Linked DNA regions of Cupriavidus necator. The protein of the gene in region 1 interacts with the protein of each later gene in a pairwise test. Links are inferred from orthologs where the notes say so. Each region holds a gene or a part of one and is shown on either strand. Other genes may lie near its edges.

What was found.
Region 2: the proteins of glmS (region 1) and I6H87_RS15430 interact in binary tests that used the Escherichia coli proteins (3 or more experiments, as listed by UniProt). The link is inferred for Cupriavidus necator from one-to-one orthologs.

Annotation. Positions count from the first base shown.
Region 1 is NZ_CP066018.1:1,238,135-1,241,407, reverse strand. Bases 155-3,117 are described here. They hold glmS (glutamine--fructose-6-phosphate transaminase (isomerizing)), read left to right. Parts: upstream 155-698; coding sequence 699-2,537; downstream 2,538-3,117. Other genes in these bases: I6H87_RS05730 (TetR/AcrR family transcriptional regulator), read right to left, coding at 2,614-3,000; glmU (bifunctional UDP-N-acetylglucosamine diphosphorylase/glucosamine-1-phosphate N-acetyltransferase GlmU), read left to right, coding at 155-581. In the rest of the region: more of glmU, read left to right, coding at 1-154; I6H87_RS05725 (LysR family transcriptional regulator), read right to left, coding at 3,182-3,273. UniProt on the Escherichia coli protein: Catalyzes the first step in hexosamine metabolism, converting fructose-6P into glucosamine-6P using glutamine as a nitrogen source.
Region 2 is NZ_CP066018.1:3,290,473-3,293,782, forward strand. Bases 144-3,143 are described here. They hold I6H87_RS15430 (phosphatase PAP2/dual specificity phosphatase family protein), read left to right. Parts: upstream 144-950; coding sequence 951-2,336; downstream 2,337-3,143. Other genes in these bases: I6H87_RS15425 (bifunctional alpha/beta hydrolase/class I SAM-dependent methyltransferase), read left to right, coding at 144-954; I6H87_RS15435 (hypothetical protein), read left to right, coding at 2,323-2,757; I6H87_RS15440 (lysophospholipid acyltransferase family protein), read left to right, coding at 2,764-3,143. Outside these bases: more of I6H87_RS15425, read left to right, coding at 1-143; more of I6H87_RS15440, read left to right, coding at 3,144-3,310.

The DNA.
Region 1 (3,273 bases):
TGAGCTGCGGGCGCGACGTCACCATCGACGTCGGCTGCGTATTCGAAGGGCGCGTGCACCTGGAAGACGGTGTGCGCATCGGCGCCCATTGCGTGATCCGCAACAGCACCGTCGGCGCCGGCGCCCAGGTGCACCCGTTCTGCCATATCGACGAGGCCAGGGTTGGCCCCGCCGGGCGCATCGGGCCGTACGCGCGGCTGCGCCCCGGCACCGAGCTGGGCGAGGACGTGCATATCGGCAACTTTGTCGAGGTCAAGAATGCCCAGGTGGCCGCGCACAGCAAGGCCAACCACCTGGCTTATGTGGGCGATGCCACGGTGGGGTCGCGCGTCAATATTGGCGCGGGTACCATCACCTGCAACTATGACGGCGTGAACAAGCACCGCACCGTGATCGAGGACGATGTCTTTATCGGCTCCGACACCCAGCTGGTGGCCCCGGTGACGGTGCGCCGCGGCGCCACGCTGGGCGCCGGCACCACGCTGACCAAGGAGGCGCCCGCCGACAAGCTGACGCTGTCGCGGGCCAAGCAGCTGACCATCGACGCCTGGCAGCGGCCGGTCAAGCAGCCGAAGAAGTAAGCGTCAGAGGGCCGCCCGCGGGCGGCCAGGGCACGCGCCGCCTCGGCGAGGCGGCGCCACAGGATTCATACCGGCGCCTGAGGTCTACGGGCAGGCGCCAGCAAACGGGGGTTCAGCATGTGTGGCATCGTCGGCGCGGTTTCCACGCGCAATATCGTTCCGGTCCTGATCGAAGGGCTGCGCCGCCTGGAGTATCGCGGCTATGACTCGTGCGGCGTCGCCGTCGTGCGCGACGATGCGGTCGAGCGTGCGCGCACCGTGTCGCGCGTGGCCGACCTGGAGGCGCAGACGCAGGCTTCCGGCCTGTCCGGCTTCACCGGCGTGGCGCATACGCGCTGGGCCACGCATGGCAAGCCCGATACCGTCAACGCGCACCCGCACCTGTCGGGCGAGACCATCGCGCTGGTGCACAACGGCATCATCGAGAACTACGAGCCGTTGCGCGAAGAACTGCGCGCGGTCGGCTACGGCTTTGAATCGCAGACCGATACCGAGGTGGTTGCCCACCTGATCCACCAGGCCTACACCTACCCCAGCAGTGCCACGCGCGGCGACCTGTTCGCCTCGGTGCGCGCGGTGACCAAGCGCCTGCACGGCGCCTACGCCATCGCCGTGTTCGCCAAGGACCAGCCCGGCCGCGTGGTCGGCGCGCGCGCCGGTTCGCCGCTGGTGGTGGCGCTGGGCGAGAACGAGGCCTTCCTGGCCTCCGACGCGCTGGCTGTGGCCGGCACCGCCAACCGCATCATCTACCTGGAAGAGGGCGATGTGGTCGAGCTCACGCTGGACGGCGTGACCATCCACGACGTCGACGACCATCCGGTCGAGCGCGAGGCGCGCGTGGTCGAAGCGCACGCCGCGTCGGTGGAGCTGGGCCCGTACCGCCACTTCATGCAGAAGGAGATCTTCGAGCAGCCGCGCGCGCTGGGCGACACGCTGGAAGGCATTGAAAGCATTTCGCCGGAGCTGTTCGGCAGCGGCGCCGCCGAGGTCTTTGCCGGCATCGACAGCGTGCTGATCCTGGCCTGCGGCACCAGCTATTACTCCGGCTGCACCGCCAAATACTGGCTGGAGAGCATTGCCAGGATCCCGACCCAGGTCGAGGTCGCCAGCGAATACCGCTACCGCGAGACCGTGCCCAATCCGCGCGCGCTGGTGGTGGTGATCTCGCAGTCCGGCGAGACCGCCGACACCATGGCCGCGCTGCGCCATGCGCGCGCGCTTGGCCACGTGCACACGCTGGCGGTCTGCAACGTGGCCACCAGCGCCATGGTGCGCGAGACCGAGCTGCGCTTCCTGACGCGCGCCGGCACCGAGATCGGCGTGGCCTCGACCAAGGCCTTCACCACGCAGCTGGCCGCGCTCTACATGCTGACGCTGGCGCTGGCCAAGGTGCGCGGCCTGCTGACCGAAGACGCCGAGGCCAAGGCCCTGACCAACCTGCGCCACCTGCCCGCCGCGCTGCATGGCGTGCTGGCGCTGGAGCCGCAGATCATCGCCTGGTCGGAAGACTTCGCGCGCCGCGAGAACGCATTGTTCCTCGGCCGCGGACTGCATTACCCGATCGCCCTGGAAGGCGCGCTCAAGCTCAAGGAAATCTCCTATATCCATGCCGAGGCCTACCCGGCGGGCGAGCTCAAGCACGGCCCGCTGGCACTGGTCACCGAAGCCATGCCGGTGGTCACCGTCGCCCCCAACGACGCACTGCTGGAAAAACTCAAGTCCAACATCCAGGAAGTGCGCGCCCGCGGTGGCCGCCTGTACGTGTTTGCCGACAGCGACACCCAAATCCAGTCGTCCGACGGCATCCAGGTGATCCGCCTGCCCGAGCACTACGGCGATCTCTCGCCGATCCTGCACGTGGTGCCGCTGCAGCTGCTGGCCTACCACACGGCCTGCGCGCGTGGCACCGACGTGGACAAGCCGCGTAACCTGGCGAAGTCAGTGACGGTGGAGTAAGGCGCGGGCAGCCCCGCTGCGCTTGCTGGAAGAACCAAGAGGCCCCGCGGGGCCTCTTGGCATTGGCGGCGCGTGGCTATGCCACGTACAGCAGGAACGCCCGTGCCATCTCCATATCCAGCCGCCGGTCCGACAGCGCAAAGGTGCTGTCGCGGTTGATCAGCGCGTACAGCAGCGTGCCGGCCAGCGCCTGGTGCGCAAAGCGGATGCGCAGTTCCAGTTCCGGCGAGGCGCCCGCCGGGTGGAGTTGCGCAAGCGGCTCGGCCATGCCCTTGCGCAGCGTGGCCAGCACCAGGGCTTGCAGCGCCCTGAAATAGCTATCCTTGCCTTCGAAGCGGCTGTAGAACGCGCCGGTCGTGACGCCGGCCTGCGCGCAGATTTCCTGGATCGAGACCTGTTCCAGCGTGCGCTCGCAGCAGCCGGCGGCCGGCTTCCAGCAGCAGCAGCGTGGTGCGCAGGCCACGCGAATAGCGCGGTGCGATCCTCGCCATCGACGCATCGGTGTCGTCGCTGGCCGGCCTGTACGTGGACAACCCTGAGCGCTCGCGCCGCCGGCTGGCCGCGCACCTGCCGTCGCGTGTCGAAGCTGTGCAGCCCGCGGTCGCTGCTGGCTGAATCCCCAACGCCCGGGCCATGACCTGGGCCTACAGCGCGGCACCGCCGCCGGCTTGCGCCACTGCTTCATGCACCAGCGCCGCGAAGACGCGCATGGCCGGCGACGGTGAGCGCCCGGCCA
Region 2 (3,310 bases), 2.1 Mb from region 1 along the record:
GCGGTCGATGCCGCGCGCCGCTTTATCCTGCGCGAATTCGACATGCCGTCGGCGCCGCGCTCGCTGCTCGATGCCGACCAGATCGGCCCGTTCCGCGAGGAATCCGACCGCCTGGCGTCGGCGCCTGTCGGGCTGGCCGCCTGGTACTGGCGCGCGGCGCGGGCCAACCTGAAGCTGGGCGGAATACTGTCGGACGGGGTGCGGCTGGGCCATGAGACCGGCTTCGACTCGGGCTCGACGCTCGACTATGTTTACCGCAACGCCCCCTCGGGCCGCGGCAAGCTGGGCCGGCTGGCCGACCAGCAGTACCTGGACGCGATCGGCTGGCGCGGCATCCGCCAGCGCAAGGTCCACGCCGAGGCCCTGATCGCCGAGGCCGTGCGGCGGCTGCGCGCGGGCGGCATGCCGGTGCGGATCGTCGACATCGCCGCCGGGCACGGGCGCTATGTGCTTGAGGCGCTGGGCGCGCTGGATGGCGGCGCCGCGGCGGTCGAGTCGATCCTGCTGCGCGACTACAGCCCGCTGAACGTCGAGCAGGGCCGCGCCCTGATCGCCGCCAAGGACCTCGCGGACGTGGCCCGCTTCGAGCAGGGCGATGCCTTCGACGGCGACAGCCTGGCGGCGCTGGCACCGGCGCCGACACTGGCGGTGGTTTCCGGCCTGTACGAACTGTTTCCCGACAACGCGATGGTGCGGCGCTCGCTCGAGGGCCTGGCGCGCGCGGTGCCGCCCGGCGGCTATCTGGTCTACACCGGCCAGCCCTGGCATCCGCAGCTGGAATTCATCGCGCGCGCGCTCACCAGCCACCGCGCCGGCGCCGCCTGGGTGATGCGCCGCCGCTCGCAGGCCGAGATGGACGAACTGGTGCGGGCCGCTGGCTTTGACAAGGTGACCCAGCGTATCGACCCGTGGGGCATCTTCACCGTCAGCCTGGCGCGCAGGCGCGGCGCATGAGCACGGTGCCGACGGAGGTTGGCGCCGGGGCGCATTCGCAGCTGCCTGCAGGCAACCGGCCCTGGGGGCTGGCCTGCCTGCTGCTGGCGCTGGCCGGCGCGTTCTTTTTCTCCAGCTACGGCTTTGCCAACTGGCTGGCGAGCCAGCGCGCCAACGTTCCGGCGGTCTATTTCGAATGGGAGCAGGGGATCCCGTTCCTGCCGTGGACCATCGTGCCGTACTGGTCGATCGACCTGCTGTACGGCATCTCCTTCTTCCTGTGGCGCACGCGCGCGGCGCTGCTCACGCACGTCAGGCGGTTGGTACTGGCGCAGCTGGTGTCGGTGGCGTGCTTTATCGCCTTCCCGCTGCGCTTCAGCTTTGCCCGGCCCGAGGCCGACGGCCTGCCGGGCCAGCTGTTCACGCTGCTGGGCGGTTTCGACCTGCCGTTCAACCAGGCGCCGTCGCTGCATATCAGCCTGCTGGTGATCCTGTGGGTCGCCTTTGCGGCGCACCTGCGCGGCGGCTGGCGCTGGCTGCTGCACGGCTGGTTTGCGCTGATCGGGGTCTCGGTGCTGACCACCTGGCAGCACCACCTGATCGATGTGCCCACCGGCGCGCTGGTGGGCTGGCTGTGCGTTTACCTGTTCCCGATGCAACGGCCCGCTGCAGGCGCGCCGGATGCGCGCACGCGCCAGCTGTCGCGCCGCTACACCGTGGGCGCGCTGGTGGGGTTGCTGTGCGCGGTGCTGGCGGTGGGTGCGTCGGTGACGCTGGCGTTGCTGCTGTTGTGGGCCGCGCTGGCGCTGGCCTGCGTCGCCCGGATCTACGCGCTGGCCGCGCCGGCGTGGTTCCAGAAGGACGGCGATGGGATGATGGCCCCGGCCGCGCGCTGGGTGCTGGCGCCGTACCTGCTGGGCGCCTTCCTCAATTCGCGCTGGTGGACGCGGCGCGCGCCGCAGCCCAGTGCCATCGCGGACGGCATCTGGGTTGGCCGCTTCCCGACCCGCGCCGAACTGCGCGCGATCGGGGCGGACGCCGTCCTCGACCTGACCGCCGAACTGTCGCGCGCAGCCACCGACCCGGCGCTTGCGTATCGTTGCGTGCCGGTACTGGACCTGACCGTGCCGACGCCGGAGCAGTTGGACAAGGCCGTGGCTCAACTCGACGCCTGGCAGCGGCAGGGCCGCCGCGTGCTGGTCAGCTGCGCGCTCGGCTATTCGCGCAGCGCGCTGGTTGCCGCCGCATGGCTGGCGCGCCAGCAGGGACTGCGCGACGCCGGCGCTGCGCTGGCGTTGCTGCGCGAGCATCGCCCGGCGGTGGTGCTCGGGCGCGAACATGCTGAGGCGCTGCAACGCTGCCTGGACCGTCCCGCCATGCCGGAGCCCGATGATGGCCGCTGAGTTCACGCAAGGCACTGATGCCTGGATCGCGCACGCCGTCGCCGGGGCGCTGTCGGGCGCCGTGTGGATCGGCGCGGCCGGGCTGGCTTTCGGCGTGGCCACGGTATGGCTGGGGGTGGCCACGCCGGTCCCGCGCGTGCTGGCGGCCGCGTCGCTGCTGCTGGCGCTGCCCCAGGTCTGGCTGCTGCTGCGCGTTGCCATCGACCGCCGGCTGTTCGATGCGCTCGCGGCCGGGCGGCAGGACCAGCCCGACCTGGCCGGATTGGACGCCGCGCTGCTCGAACTGGGCTGGATGCCGGCGCAGCGCGCCGGCCGTCCGTTGCCGGACCGCGCCCGCGGTGCGCTGCGGCTGGTGCGCGCCAGCGCCGCGCTGACTGTGTGCCAGCTGGCGCTGGCCTTGCTGACCGTGATCCTGAGGTAACCAACCATGTGGCTTGCCCGCGCGACCGCGCGCGCCATCATCGTCTTCGCCCGGCTGCTGACCGGCATGCGCGCCAACTGGCAGGGCTGCATCCCCGCCGCGGTGCAGCGCGTCTACTTTGCCAACCACAGCAGCCACGGCGACTTCGTGCTGATCTGGGGCTGCCTGCCGCCCGACCTGCGCACAGTCACGCGCCCGGTGGCCGGTGCCGACTACTGGGATCGCTCGTCGCTGCGGCGCTTTATCGGCCGCGACGTATTCCACGCGCTGCTGATCGACCGCACCCGCAGCGAACCAGGCAGCGACCCGGTGGCGCTGATGCACGGCGCGCTGGCATCCGGCGACTCGCTGATCCTGTTTCCCGAAGGCACGCGCAATACCACCGACGCGCGCCTGCTGCCGTTCAAGAGCGGCATCTACCACCTGGCGCGGGCCTGCCCCGGGGTGGAGTTCGTGCCGGTGTGGATCGACAACCTCAACCGCGTGATGCCCAAGGGCGAAGTCGTGCCGGTGCCGCTGCTGTGCACCGTCACCTTTGGGCAGCCGGTGCTGC